Regions from separate parts of the Agrobacterium sp. O3.4 genome, predicted to be linked through region 3. Evidence: riboswitches for the same ligand, from Rfam matches in the RefSeq annotation. Region 3 holds a riboswitch; each other region holds the start of a gene.

Region 1 (4,505 bases), on a different contig from region 3:
CCGATCAGCCGCTGCACCTCTTCCTGTTCAACAGCTTCATGGTGGCGCTGCTTTCGACCGCACTCACCATCCTGATTTCGGTGCTGGCGGCTTACGCGCTGGCGCGGCTCAACCTAAAATACCGGGCGCTGATCCTCTCGCTCATCATCGCCGTTTCCACCTTTCCGCTGGTAACGCTGCTGGTGCCGCTGTTCGAAATCATGCGGGCGCTGAACCTGCTCAACAGCTGGACGGCGCTTATCCTGCCCTACACCGTGCTTTCGCTGCCGGTCTGCACGTTGATGCTGGTCTCCTTCTTCGAAAGCATTCCGCGCGATCTCGAAAACGCCGCCATGATCGATGGCTGCACTCGCATCGGCGCGCTGTTCAAGGTGGTCGTGCCGCTCTGCGCACCGGGCGTTTTCACCGCCGGTATTCTCGCCTTCGTTAATGCCTGGGATGAATTCCTGCTGGCGCTTTCCTTCAATTCCAATCCGGCCCTTCGCACCCTGCCCGTCGGCATCCAGCTTTATCAGGGTGAATTCGCCTTCCCCTGGCCGGTCATTTCGGCGGCGCTGGTGGTTGGCATCGTGCCGGTCGCCATCCTGATCGTCATCTTTCAGGAACGGGTTGTCTCCGGCCTCACCGCCGGCGGTCTCAAGGGCTAAACAGGTACAGTCATGCATTTCGAAAAGACCAAAGACGGCTTCACGCTCGCAATCGGCGGCCGCACCATCCTGTCCCATTCGCCAGACAACCCCGCCTTCTTCGCCGGTTCTGGCCGCGAGCGGATGGATATGTATCGCGGCAATTTCGACATAGAGGATTATGTCATCGAGCGGATCGCCCTGCGCCACGCCGAGTTGAATGGCGACAGCGTTACGCTTTCCTCCGCACCAGGACAGGCACCTCACCTCCGCCTGACGCTCGACGGCAACGCCATCAGGCTGACGGCGCTGGATGAAACCATCAACCGCCTGTGGCTGCGCATCGTTGCGGAAACGGACGAGCACGTCTGGGGCGGCGGCGAGCAGATGTCCTATTTCGACATGCGCGGCCGGTGTTTTCCGCTCTGGACTTCTGAACCCGGCGTCGGCCGCGACAAGACCTCGGAGATCACCTTCAAGGCCGATGTGAGCGGCAAGGCGGGCGGTGATTATTACAACACCAACTACCCGCAGCCGACGTATCTCTCGTCGCGCAAATTCGCCCTGCATGTGGAAACGAGCGCCTATTCGGTGTTCGATTTTCGCAACGGCGATTTCCACGAAATCGAAATATGGGCGATCCCGGAAAAGATCGAGTTCTTCGCGGGCGATGCCTTCACCGATATCGTCTCCGCCCTGTCGCTGCGGTTCGGACGCCAGCCGGAACTGCCGGAATGGGTCTATAACGGCGCGATCATCGGATTAAAGGACGGCGTCAACTCCTTTGCTCGATTGGAGAAAATCCGTGCGGCCGGAACGAAGGTTTCCGGCCTCTGGTGCGAGGACTGGGTGGGCCTGCGCCAAACATCTTTCGGCGCGCGTCTCTTCTGGGACTGGCAGGCCAATGACACCCGCTACCCGCATCTGCGCCAGAAGATCGCCGAGCTGGCCGATCACGACATTCGTTTCCTGGGCTATGTGAACCCCTATCTCTGCGTTGACGGCCGGCTATTCCCGGTCGCCGAGGAAGCCGGTTATTTCGCAACTGGCGCAGACGGCAAGACGGCGCTGGTGGATTTCGGCGAATTCGACTGCGGCGTCGTCGATTTCACCAATCCGGCCGCCGCCGACTGGTTTGCCGAAGAGATCATCGGCAAAAACATGCTGGATTTCGGCCTTTCCGGCTGGATGGCCGATTTTGGCGAATATCTGCCGATCGACATCAACCTTTCCAACGGTGTCGATGCCAAGCTGATGCACAATGCCTGGCCCACCCTCTGGGCCGAGGTTAACGCGAAGGCCGTCGAAAGCCGGGGCAAGACGGGTGAAGCGCTGTTTTTCATGCGCGCCGGCTTCACCGGCGTGCAGGCCCATTGCCCGCTGATCTGGGGCGGCGACCAGTCCGTCGATTTCTCCCGCCACGACGGGCTTGTCACCGTCATCTGCGGCGCGCTCTCCTCCGGCCTGATGGGCAACGCCTATCACCATTCCGACATCGGTGGATACACCAGCCTGTTTGGCAATGTCCGGACAGCGGAACTCATCATGCGGTGGACGGAGATGGCCGCCTTCACGCCTGTCATGCGCACCCATGAGGGCAACCGCCCGCGCGACAATCTCCAGATCGATCAGGACGAAACGGTTCTCGCCCATTTCGCTCGCATGACGGCAATTTACGTCGCGCTCGCCCCCTATCTTAAATCGCTTTCCGCAGAGGCGGCCGAGACAGGTCTGCCGGTGCAACGCCCGCTTTTCCTGCATTTCGAGGATGACCGGCAAACCTACGCCATTCAGGACAGTTATCTCTATGGAGCCGACGTGCTGGTTGCGCCGGTCTGGAAAGCGGGCGAAACGCAGCGCACGCTTTATCTTCCGGGCAATGGCGAATGGGTGCACCTGTGGAGCAGCGCGCGCCATCCCGGCGGGCGCGAAGTCACCATCGAAGCGCCGCTCGGCCAGCCGGCGGTTTTCTATCGTGCCGATAGCCGACATATCGCCCTGTTTGAACAGCTTCGCAGCATCTGAGCCGTTGACAGCCAGCTAAAAAAGCGACAGTTTCCGACGCATTCCGAGGGGAGCACCGAACGGTGCTGAGATGGCGATGAGCCGGACCCTTGAACCTGATCCGGGTCATGCCGGCGTAGGAACGGAAACTGTCGCACCCTTCAGGCGCTGCCCTTTCTCTTCTCCGCTTGGCCATGATCTCCGTGATTGTCACATCTGGAGACTGAATGATGATGCTGAAACCTTCTGTCCTTCGCACATGGTGCGTTTGCGTCTGAGGTCCGGCTCATGCGTGCCACCCATGCATTGAACGGTATCGGTCTCCTGCTGCTTCTGTGGCAGGCAGGCACTTGGCTGTTTGCGCCGCCGCGCTATATCCTGCCGTCGCCCGCCGATGTCGCCGCCGCCTTCTGGCGTCAGCCCGGCTTCCTGTTCGGCCAGGCCATGGTAACGCTTGGCGAAATGGCGCTCGGGCTAGCGGCCGGTGTTACGGCGGGCATTCTCGTCGCGTTTACGATCGCCGCCATCCCGCGTCTTGGCCGCCTCGTCTGGCCCATGGTTCTGGTGCTGCAGGCCTTCCCGGTCTTCGTGCTCGCCCCCATTCTCGTGCTCTGGTTCGGTTTCGGCATGGCCTCGAAAGTGGTGATGACGGCGATCATCATCTTCTTCCCCGTCGCCTCCTCCTTCACCGATGGCCTTAACCGCACGGATCGCGCCATTCTCGACGCCGCCTCGCTGACGGAAGCAAGCCACTGGCAGATCCTCACCCGGCTGCGCGTGCCGCTGGCGCTGCCATCGCTTATTTCCGGGCTGAGGGTCGCCGCACCACTCGCCCCGCTGGGCGCCGTCATCGGCGAATGGGTGGGTGCTTCGGCCGGGCTCGGTTTCGTCATGATCCAGTCAAATGCCCGCATGCAGACCGACACGATGTTTGCCGCCATGGCCATTCTTGCCGTCATGGCGGTGCTGCTGCGGCTCATCGTCGACCGGGCGACCGCCAATCTGGCCCCCTGGGCCAAGGAAACAGAACATACCATTCCTCTCAGATATTTACGGAGACTTTCGGCACCATGAAACGAACGCTTCTTTCCCTCGTCGTCGCGGCAGCAGGCGCATTTGCCCCCATGCAATCACAGGCGGCCGACAAGCTTACCGTATTGCTCGAATGGTTCGTGAACCCCGATCATGCGCCGATGGTGATCGCCAGGGAACGTGGCCTGTTTGCCGACGCCGGGCTGGAGGTGGAACTGGTGCCGCCGGCCGACCCTTCCGCCGTGCCGCGTCTCGTCTCGGCAAAGCAGGCCGATATCGGCGTGCATTACCAGCCGAACCTCTATCTCGATCACGATGCCGGCCTGCCGCTCGTGCGTTTCGGCACACTGGTGGAAACTCCGCTGAACACCGTCACGGTTCTCGCGGATGGGCCGATCAAGAGCCTGAAGGACCTGAAGGGCAAGAAGGTCGGTTTTTCCGTTTCCGGTTTTGAAGATGCGATGCTTAAGCGCATGCTGGAAAAGGACGGCCTGACGAAGGATAATGTCGAACTCATCAACGTCAATTTCTCGCTCTCGCCGTCGCTGATCGCCGGCAAGGTGGATGCAACGCTCGGCGGTTTCCGCAATTTCGAACTGACGCAGATGAAGCTCGAGGGGCACGAGGGCCGTTCCTTCTTCCCGGAAGAACATGGTGTGCCGGCCTATGACGAGCTGATCTTCGTCACCCATCGCGATCTCGCAAAAGACAACCGCCTGCCGCGTTTCCTCTCTGCCGTGGAGCAGGCCGCGATCTTCATCACCAATCACCCGCAGGACTCCTGGCAGCTTTTCATCAAAGCCTATCCGAACCTTGACGATGCGCTGAACAAGCAGGCCTTCT
Region 2 (4,505 bases), 160 kb from region 3:
AAGTTTCATGATCCTGTTCCTTTTGAATAAGAGTTTGGCAGACGATCCCGGCCGCATGCTGCGCCATCGCCGGCGAGAGCAGAAAGCCATGCCGGTAAGCGCCGTTGATGAAGACGGTTCGCCCGTCCTCGGTCACATCAGGCAGATTGTCGGGATAGGCGGGGCGCACGCCCGTGCCGGTCTCGATGATTTCCGCCTCCGCAAAGGCCGGATGCACGGCATAGGCGGCATTGAGGAATTCCATCATCGAGCGGGCGGAAATCGCTCCGGCATCCTCCGTCTCGATCATCGTCGCACCCACCATGAAACGGCCGGGCTCACGCGGCACGATGTAAAGCGGAATGCGCGGATGCAGCAGCCGGACGGGACGGGAGAGGGAGATCTCTGGCGTGCGGAGATAAAGCATCTCTCCCCGCACACCGCGAAGGCTGAAAATCGTTCCTACCGCCGCAGACCCGGTGCAATCCACCACCCGGGCGAACCGCTGTTCATCCACCGAAACGCCCATATGAAACGGCACACCCATGGCGCAAAGCCGCTCATGCAGCGATTTCAAAGCAAGGCGCGGATCGAGATGTCCCTCGCCCGGGAAGTAAAGTCCGGATCGGAATCGGCCGGCAAGATCAGGCTCCAGAGCGGCGATTTCGCCCTCATCCACCCAGCGATAGCCACTGGTCCGCGATGCGAAACGAGACAGCTCCGCCATGTCGCGGGCAGGCGCGACCACCAGCGTGCCGTTACGGACTACAAGGCCGGGAGCCGCTTCGTCCCACCAGTCAGGCGCCACCTTACCGAGCGTCAGAACCGCCTCTTGAGCACTTTCACGCTCGCACCAAGGCGCCAGCATGCCGCCCGCATAGAACGACGCCCCACGAGAAGGCTCGGAATTGCGCTCCGACACCTCGACAGCAACACCGCTCCGCGCCAGCTCGAAGGCCGCCGTCAATCCGGCGACCCCCGTTCCCTTGACAAGAACGCGCATTTTATTCGGCATTTGCAGGCGTCGGCAGCGGCATATAAAGCTCGCCGCCTTCCTTGAAGCGGGCGGCCATGGCCTCCAGCCCCTCCTTCTGCGCCTCGGCGCGGATATCATGGGAAATCCGCATTGAGCAGAATTTCGGCCCGCACATGGAGCAGAAATGCGCGACCTTGTGCGCCTCCTTCGGCAGGGTCTCATCATGGAAAGACCGCGCCGTATCCGGGTCGAGCGACAGGTTGAACTGATCTTCCCAGCGGAATTCGAACCTTGCGCGCGAAAGCGCATCATCCCGCACCTGTGCCGCCGGATGGCCCTTGGCAAGGTCGGCGGCATGGGCAGCGATCTTGTAGGTGATGACACCGACCTTCACGTCGTTACGGTCAGGCAGGCCGAGATGTTCCTTGGGCGTGACGTAGCAGAGCATCGCGGTGCCGAACCAGCCGATCATCGCCGCACCGATGCCTGACGTAATGTGGTCGTAACCGGGTGCAATATCGGTCGTCAGCGGTCCAAGCGTATAGAAGGGCGCCTCGCCGCAGGTCTTCAGCTGCTTGTCCATGTTTTCCTTGATCTTGTGCATCGGCACATGGCCGGGGCCTTCGATCATCACCTGGCAGTCCTTCGCCCAGGCGATCTGCGTCAGCTCGCCCAACGTCTCCAGCTCGGCGAACTGAGCCGCGTCGTTGGCGTCGGCGATCGAGCCGGGACGCAGACCATCGCCCAGCGAGAAGGAAACGTCATAGGCGCGGCAAATGTCACAAATCTCGTCGAAATGCTCATAAAGAAAGCTCTCGCGATGATGATGCAGACACCACTTGGCCATGATCGACCCACCGCGCGAGACGATGCCGGTAACGCGGTTGACGGTGAGCGGAATGTAATGCAGCCGCACGCCGGCATGGATGGTGAAATAATCCACCCCCTGCTCCGCCTGCTCGATCAGGGTGTCGCGAAACACCTCCCAATTCAGGTCCTCGGCAATACCATTGACCTTCTCCAGCGCCTGATAAAGCGGCACTGTGCCGATCGGCACCGGCGAATTACGGATGATCCATTCGCGGATATTGTGGATGTTGCGCCCGGTCGAAAGGTCCATGACGGTATCCGCGCCCCAGCGGATCGCCCAGACCATCTTCTCCACCTCTTCCGCCATGGAGGAAGTGACGGCAGAATTGCCGATATTGGCGTTGATCTTCACCAGAAAATTGCGGCCGATGATCATCGGTTCAAGTTCCGAATGATTGATATTGGCAGGAATGATGGCCCGACCCGACGCCACTTCCTGCCGAACGAATTCGGCCGTCACGTAGTCAGGGATATGCGCGCCAAAGCTTTCTCCGTCGCGCACCAGCTTCTCCTTGGCCGCCTCGCGCCCGAGATTTTCGCGGATGGCGATGAATTCCATTTCCGGGGTGATGATGCCGGCTCGCGCATAGGCAAGCTGTGTCACCGCTTTGCCGGCAGTCGCCCTGAGTGGCTGGTGGCGCACGGAAAATTCCGGCGTCAGGCGCTCGCCGGTGGCAAAGCCGTTATCCTCCGGCTTGACGTGCCGACCCTCGTAAGCCTCGACATCACCACGTGCCACGACCCAGTCATGACGCAGTCGCGGCAGACCTTTTTCAATCAGAACGGGATGCGTGGGATCGGTATAGGGACCGGAGGAATCATAAACCGTTACCGGCGGTTCGCCTGCCGTCGGGTGGACGGCGATCTCGCGCATCGGCACGCGGATATGCGGATGTAAAATTCCTGGCTTGTGGATTTTCGTGGAGGCCGCATGCGGCCCGGTGGTGACCGACAGCGGGATATTCTTGGCAGCGATATTCATCTTGAGGCTCCAAAGTTTGACAGTGGAGACCCAGTTCGAGCCGGAATGATGGAAAATACCGCCGCCGACAGCGCAATGCACACGCCAGCCGACATCAGGTTTTTGCACCGTCCCTACGCCAGTATGAACTGGATCAGGTTCAACGGGTCACTGCGCATGAAAGCAGAATCTCAGCCCCTTGACGGGACACCCCTGGTGAATGGCCACAGGAAAAAACACCGGCCGCCTTTTGTCAAGGCCGCCGATCAACGCTTGGCAAAGGTGCGGGAATGGCGCATGCTGCCGTTAGTTGTAATTAACCTAACGGTTTAGGTGAATATTATCGTTTGCGACATAACGATAAGCACAAACCTTCCTAATGTTAATTTCATTGGAGATACGTCGGAATGAATGCGACTATTCGTGAAATACTGGCAAAATTCGGCCAGCTTCCCACCCCCGTCGATACGATTGCAGATGAAGCAGATCTTTATGCGGCAGGCCTTTCTTCCTTTGCATCGGTGCAACTGATGCTGGGTATCGAAGAAGCATTCGATATCGAGTTTCCCGACAATCTGCTGAACCGCAAGTCTTTCGCCAGCATCAAGGCCATTGAAGACACCGTTAAGCTCATCCTGGATGGTAAAGAGGCTGCCTGATGAACGTGACCGTAGCGCCGCAGGATGAAACGCTGTCCGCGCGCGCGGGCCGTGTCGCGACCATTGCCGCCAAACATGCGGATGAGGTGGATGTCACCGGCCGCTTCCCGCAGGAAGCTGTCGATGCGCTGCGGCAGGAACGCCTGCTGGGCATCCAGGTCCCCTCCGCCCTCGGCGGTGAAGGCGCATCCCTGCAGCAAATCGCCGATATCTGCGCGCGGATCGGCCAGGCCTGTTCGGCAGCTGCGATGATTTTCGCCATGCATCACATCAAGCTGTCCAGCCTGGTGGAACACGGCGAGGCAAGCGCATGGCATGCGGGCTTCATGCGCCGCATCGCCGGCGAACAGCTTCTGCTCGGCTCCGCCACCACCGAAGGCGGCATTGGCGGCAATCTACGCAATTCCATCTGCGCGATCGAGGTGGATGGCGATAGCTGCCGGCTGGAAAAGGATGCCACCGTCATTTCCTATGGCAGTAATGCCGATGCGATCCTCATCACCTCGCGCGCCCATAAGGACGCCGCGCCTGCCGATCAGGTGATGACGGTTTTCCTGAAAAACCAGTACACGCTCGAAAAGACCCATATCTGGGATACGCTCGGCATGCGCGGCACCTGTTCGGACGGCTTCCTGTTCCGCGGCGAAGCGCCGGCGGCGCAGATTTTCCCGAAGCCCTTCGCGGAAATCGCTGCACAATCCATGCTTGCAAGCTCGCATCTCCTGTGGAGCGCCGTATGGTATGGCATCGCCTCCGACGCGGTGCTGCGCGCGCAATCCTTCGTCAGAGCCGCGGCCCGCAAATCGCCCGGCACCGCCCCTCCCGGCGCGATACGGCTTGCCGAGGTCTCCACCAAGCTGCAGGTGGTGAAATCCAATATCATTGCCGGCATCAAGGCTTATGAGGACACCAAGAGCGATGCCGAAAAGCTGATGTCCATGGCTTTTGCTGTCGCCATGAACAATGTGAAGATCTGCTCTTCGGAAACCATTCTCGAGATCATCGACCACGCCATGCTGGTCTGCGGCATCATGGGCTACAAGAACGGCACGCCCTACAG
Region 3 (4,505 bases):
TTCTGATGCTGGACGAGCCGACCAACCATCTGGACCTGCCCACCATTGAATGGCTTGAAAGCGAATTGCAGCAGACGCGCAGCGCGCTGGTGCTGATTTCGCACGACCGGCGTTTTCTCGAAAAAGTCTCGACCTCGACCGTGTGGCTCGATCGCGGCCAGTCGCGCCGCCTCAATCGCGGCTTTGCCCATTTCGAGGAATGGCGTGACAAGGTGCTGGAAGAGGAAGAGCTGGAGCAGCACAAGCTTGGCAAGGCGATCGAGCGTGAAGAACACTGGATGCGGTACGGCGTGACCGCGCGGCGCAAGCGCAACATGCGCCGCGTCGGTGAACTTCAGGCCATGCGCGCCGAATATCGCGGCCACAAGGGACCGCAGGGCTCCGTGCAGGCCACGGCTTCGGACGTGCGGGAATCCGGCAAGCTGGTCATCGAGGCCGAGGCCATCACCAAGGCTTACGATGAGCGCGTGATCGTCGCGCCGTTTTCGCTCAGGGTGCATCGTGGCGATTGTATCGGTTTCGTCGGGCCGAATGGTGCCGGCAAAACCACACTTTTGAAAATGCTGACCGGCCAGCTTGAGCCCGATAGCGGAACGGTGAAGCTCGGCACCAATCTGGAAATCGCAACGCTTGACCAGAAGCGTGAGGATCTCAATCCCAACGATACGCTGGCGCATTACCTGACTGATGGGCGCGGCGACAATCTGCTGGTCAATGGCGAAGTGAAGCACGTTACGGGTTACATGAAGGATTTCCTGTTCCAGCCGGAACAGGCCCGCACGCCGATCCGCAACCTCTCTGGCGGCGAGCGTGCCCGGCTTATTCTGGCGCGCATTCTGGCGCGGCCGACCAACCTCCTGATCCTCGACGAGCCGACCAACGATCTCGATATCGAAACGCTCGATCTGTTGCAGGAAATCGTTGCGGGTTTTTCCGGCACCGTCATCCTCGTCAGCCACGACCGTGATTTTCTTGACCGTACCGTCACCTCCACCATTGCACCCGCCAATCCGGATCAGCCGGATGGACGCTGGATCGAATATGCCGGCGGTTATTCGGATATGATGGCGCAGCGCAAGGGCGCGGCGGAGGAAAAACGCAAGGCGGAGAAACAGGAAAAGGCGAAGGCCGCACCTTCGACTTCCGCTTCGCAGGAGCCTGCAAAGGCCAAGGGAAAGCTTTCTTTCAAGCAGAAATTCGCACTCGAAAATCTGCCGAAGGAGATGGAAAAAGCGCAGAGCGAAATCGCAAAACGTGAGCAGCGCATGGCTGATCCCGCGCTATTCACCAAGGATCCTGCCACATTCAATACGCTGGCGCAGGAAATGACCAAGCTGCGTGAAAAGCTCGAGACCATGGAAGAAGAATGGCTGGAGCTGGAGATGCTGCGCGAGGAACTGGAAGGCTGAAGGCGATCGTCTTTTGCCGATTGAGTTGTATCCGCCTTTGACAGGGAGGCGGAATTGCCGTTTCCTGTGCGGGTTCGGAGGAGTTCAGAAAATGCGCATGATCTTCGTCAATCTGCCCGTCAAGAATATCGAGACATCCAGAAACTTCTTCACGGCGCTGGGTTTCAGCTTCAATCCAGAATATTCTGACGATCGAACGCTCTGCATGATCGTGGAGGAGAACATCTTCGTGATGCTGCTCCAGGAAGAGCGTTTTCGCGATTTCATCAATGGCGATATTGCCGATGCGAAGAGTAGCACCGAAGTGCTGACCTGCCTGTCCGCCGGAAGCCGCGAGGAAATCGACCGGATGATTGCAACCGCGCTTGCCTCCGGTGGCAGTGGCTGGAAACCCGTTCAGGATCACGGCTTCATGTATGCCGGCAGTTTTCAGGATCCTGATGGTCACGTCTGGGAACTGGTGCATATGACGGCGCAGGGCTGACGACAGCCATCTTGCCAATCGCAGACGGCGGGACTACACCATCATCTTGATCTAACGGGGTGTCTTTTGTGCTTGCGTGCAAAAGGCTGAGAGGCTTGCCAACCCGAAGAACCTGATCCGGTTCATACCGGCGGAGGGATTAGACGGCTTCAAGGCAGGCGGCTATTTCCCTTTTTGTTTTGAGGAGATACCCGTGCGCCGTCGTCTTTTCCTGAATTCCATCGTTGCCGCCTCGCTGTTTCTGCCCGGCCTTGCCGTCGCACAGGACAAGCAGGAACTCACCGTCTACACCTATGAGAGCTTCGTGTCCGAATGGGGACCCGGTCCCAAGGTCAAGGAAGCCTTCGAGAAGGTTTGTGGTTGCACGGTCAATTTTATCGGCGTGGCGGATGGTGTGGCGCTGCTCAACCGCCTGAAACTGGAAGGTGCGGGATCCAGGGCGGATGTCGTCGTTGGTCTCGACACCAACCTCATCGCGGAAGCGAAACAGACCGGCCTTTTCGATGTCAGCGGCATCGATACATCGGCGGCCAAGGTGCCGGGTGGTTATGAGGACGATGTCTTCGTCCCCTATGATTATGGGCACTTCGCGGTCATCTATGACACGCAGACGGTAAAAAATCCGCCGATGAGCCTGAAAGAACTGGTGGACGGCGATCCTTCGCAGAAGATCGCCATTCAGGATCCGCGTACCTCCACGCCGGGGCTTGGGCTACTTCTGTGGGTGAAATCGGTATATGGCGACAAGGCTCCCGAGGCCTGGGCGAAGCTCAGGAAACGCATCCTGACTGTCACGCCGGGCTGGTCGGAATCCTACGGTCTCTTCACCAAGGGTGAGGTGCCGATGGTGCTTTCCTACACCACTTCGCCTGCCTATCACATGGTCGCCGAAAAGACGGATCGCTATCAGGCTGCCTCCTTCTCGGAGGGACATTACATCCAGATCGAAGTGGCCGGCCTTCTCAAAAACGCACCGCACAAGCAATTGGCAAAGCAGTTTCTTGCTTTCACGCTCACATCAGGTTTTCAGGATGCCATTCCCGAAAACAACTGGATGATGCCGGTTGCGGCGACATCGAAGCCTTTGCCCGAGGCGTTTTCCAAACTCGTCGTGCCTGCCAAGACCTTTCTGATGGATCCGGAAGAGGTGGCGAAGAACCGCAAGGCCTGGATCGACGAATGGCTTGTGGCCATGAGCATGAATTGAGGAAAAGGCACGCCCACCCATGATGCTGCGTCGCGATTACCGGCGATCCATTGTTTTCGGAACGGCGGCCTTTGCCGCCGTTTTCCTGTTCATGGCGCTCGCTGTTGCGGCCCTCCTGTCTTTTGATGCCGGCGCATCGGCTGCGGGCATCATGGATACCTATACGCTGCGTATCCTGCGCTTCACGCTTTATCAGGCAATGCTTTCCACCTTCCTGTCCATCGTTCTCGGCCTGCCGGTGGCGCTGGCGCTCGCCCGACGGCGGGATTTTTGGGGAAGGATATGGATTATCAGGCTGATGGCGGTGCCGATGGGGCTGCCGGTCATTGTCGGCGCATTCGGCATTATCGCCATCTGGGGCAGGCAGGGTGTCTTGAATACGGTTCTCGTTTTTGCCGGCGCGGAGCAACCCTTCAGCATTTACGGCCTTTCCGGGATTCTTATCGCCCACGTGTTCTTCAATCTGCCGCTCTGCGTGCGGCTAATGCTGGCCGGGCTGGAGCGCATTCCGGGTGAATATTGGCGCATGGCGGCAAGCCTGGGCATGGGGCCGGTTTCAACTTTCCGCTTCATCGAATGGCCGGCGATTTCGCGGCTTGTTCCCGGTATTGCCGGACTTGTCTTCATGCTGTGCGCCACCAGCTTCACGCTGGTGCTGCTGCTTGGTGGTGGCCCGGCAGCCACGACACTGGAGGTGGCGATCTATCAGGCGCTGCGGTTCGATTTCGATCCGCAGCGGGCGATCGCGCTCTCAGTTTTACAGATTGTCCTTACCGCAATCCTGCTTGGCCTTCTTGCCTTTCTGCCATCGCCGGAAGCGGAAATCGCCTCGCTTGGGCGGCCCCTTCGCCGCTTCGATGGCAAAGGGGTTGGTGCACGTCTCTGGGACGGGGCGGCGATCATTCTTGCGGTTCTGCTGATCGGACTGCCGCTTGTGGCCGTAGCCGTCTCAGGCTTGAGTGCCGACCTGCCGCGCCTTCTGTCGGCACCGATTTTTTTGCGAGCGGCTGCCACCAGCCTTGCCATTGCCGCGCTCTCCGCAACTCTCGTCGTGCTCTGCTGTTTTGCGATCATCGGTGCGCGTCAGGCCGTTGGTTCACGGCGGCGGGCGGTTCGGCCGTTGCGCTTTCTGTCCGCCACGCTCGGCGCGGGGTCTTCGCTTGTACTGCTGGTGCCGCCTGTCGTGCTCGGAAGCGGATGGTTTCTGTTGTTGCGACCCTTTGGTGATGTCAGCTTTTATGCGCCGGTTCTCGTGGCGATCATCAATATGCTGATGGCGCTGCCGCTTGCCATGCGGGTGCTGGATCCGGCCTTTAACAGCCATTTTTTGCGCACCGGCCGGCTTTCCGCCAGCCTCGGGCTTCAGGGGCTGACGCGGCTGCGATTTGCCGATCTGCCGGTCCTG

The links. A riboswitch is a leader RNA that binds a small molecule or an ion and turns the genes downstream of it on or off. The one in region 3 is predicted to bind thiamine pyrophosphate.
Region 1: another riboswitch for thiamine pyrophosphate. It lies ahead of M0412_RS16610 (ABC transporter permease); the one in region 3 lies ahead of thiB (thiamine ABC transporter substrate binding subunit).
Region 2: another riboswitch for thiamine pyrophosphate. It lies ahead of thiC (phosphomethylpyrimidine synthase ThiC); the one in region 3 lies ahead of thiB (thiamine ABC transporter substrate binding subunit).

Annotation. Positions count from the first base shown of each region.
Region 1 is NZ_JALPZP010000002.1:838,826-843,330, reverse strand. Features, by position in the region: gene M0412_RS16620 (carbohydrate ABC transporter permease) at 1-647, shown strand, start outside; gene M0412_RS16615 (alpha-glucosidase) at 660-2,651, shown strand; TPP riboswitch at 2,688-2,790, shown strand; gene M0412_RS16610 (ABC transporter permease) at 2,919-3,704, shown strand; gene M0412_RS16605 (ABC transporter substrate-binding protein) at 3,701-4,505, shown strand, end outside.
Region 2 is NZ_JALPZP010000003.1:19,728-24,232, forward strand. Features, by position in the region: gene thiO (glycine oxidase ThiO) at 1-982, opposite strand, end outside; gene thiS (sulfur carrier protein ThiS) at 1-9, opposite strand, end outside; gene thiC (phosphomethylpyrimidine synthase ThiC) at 984-2,807, opposite strand; TPP riboswitch at 2,900-3,011, opposite strand; gene M0412_RS17385 (acyl carrier protein) at 3,194-3,445, shown strand; gene M0412_RS17390 (acyl-CoA dehydrogenase family protein) at 3,445-4,505, shown strand, end outside.
Region 3 is NZ_JALPZP010000003.1:178,073-182,577, reverse strand. Features, by position in the region: gene M0412_RS18105 (ABC-F family ATP-binding cassette domain-containing protein) at 1-1,409, shown strand, start outside; gene M0412_RS18100 (VOC family protein) at 1,501-1,893, shown strand; TPP riboswitch at 1,939-2,049, shown strand; gene thiB (thiamine ABC transporter substrate binding subunit) at 2,087-3,100, shown strand; gene thiP (thiamine/thiamine pyrophosphate ABC transporter permease ThiP) at 3,120-4,505, shown strand, end outside.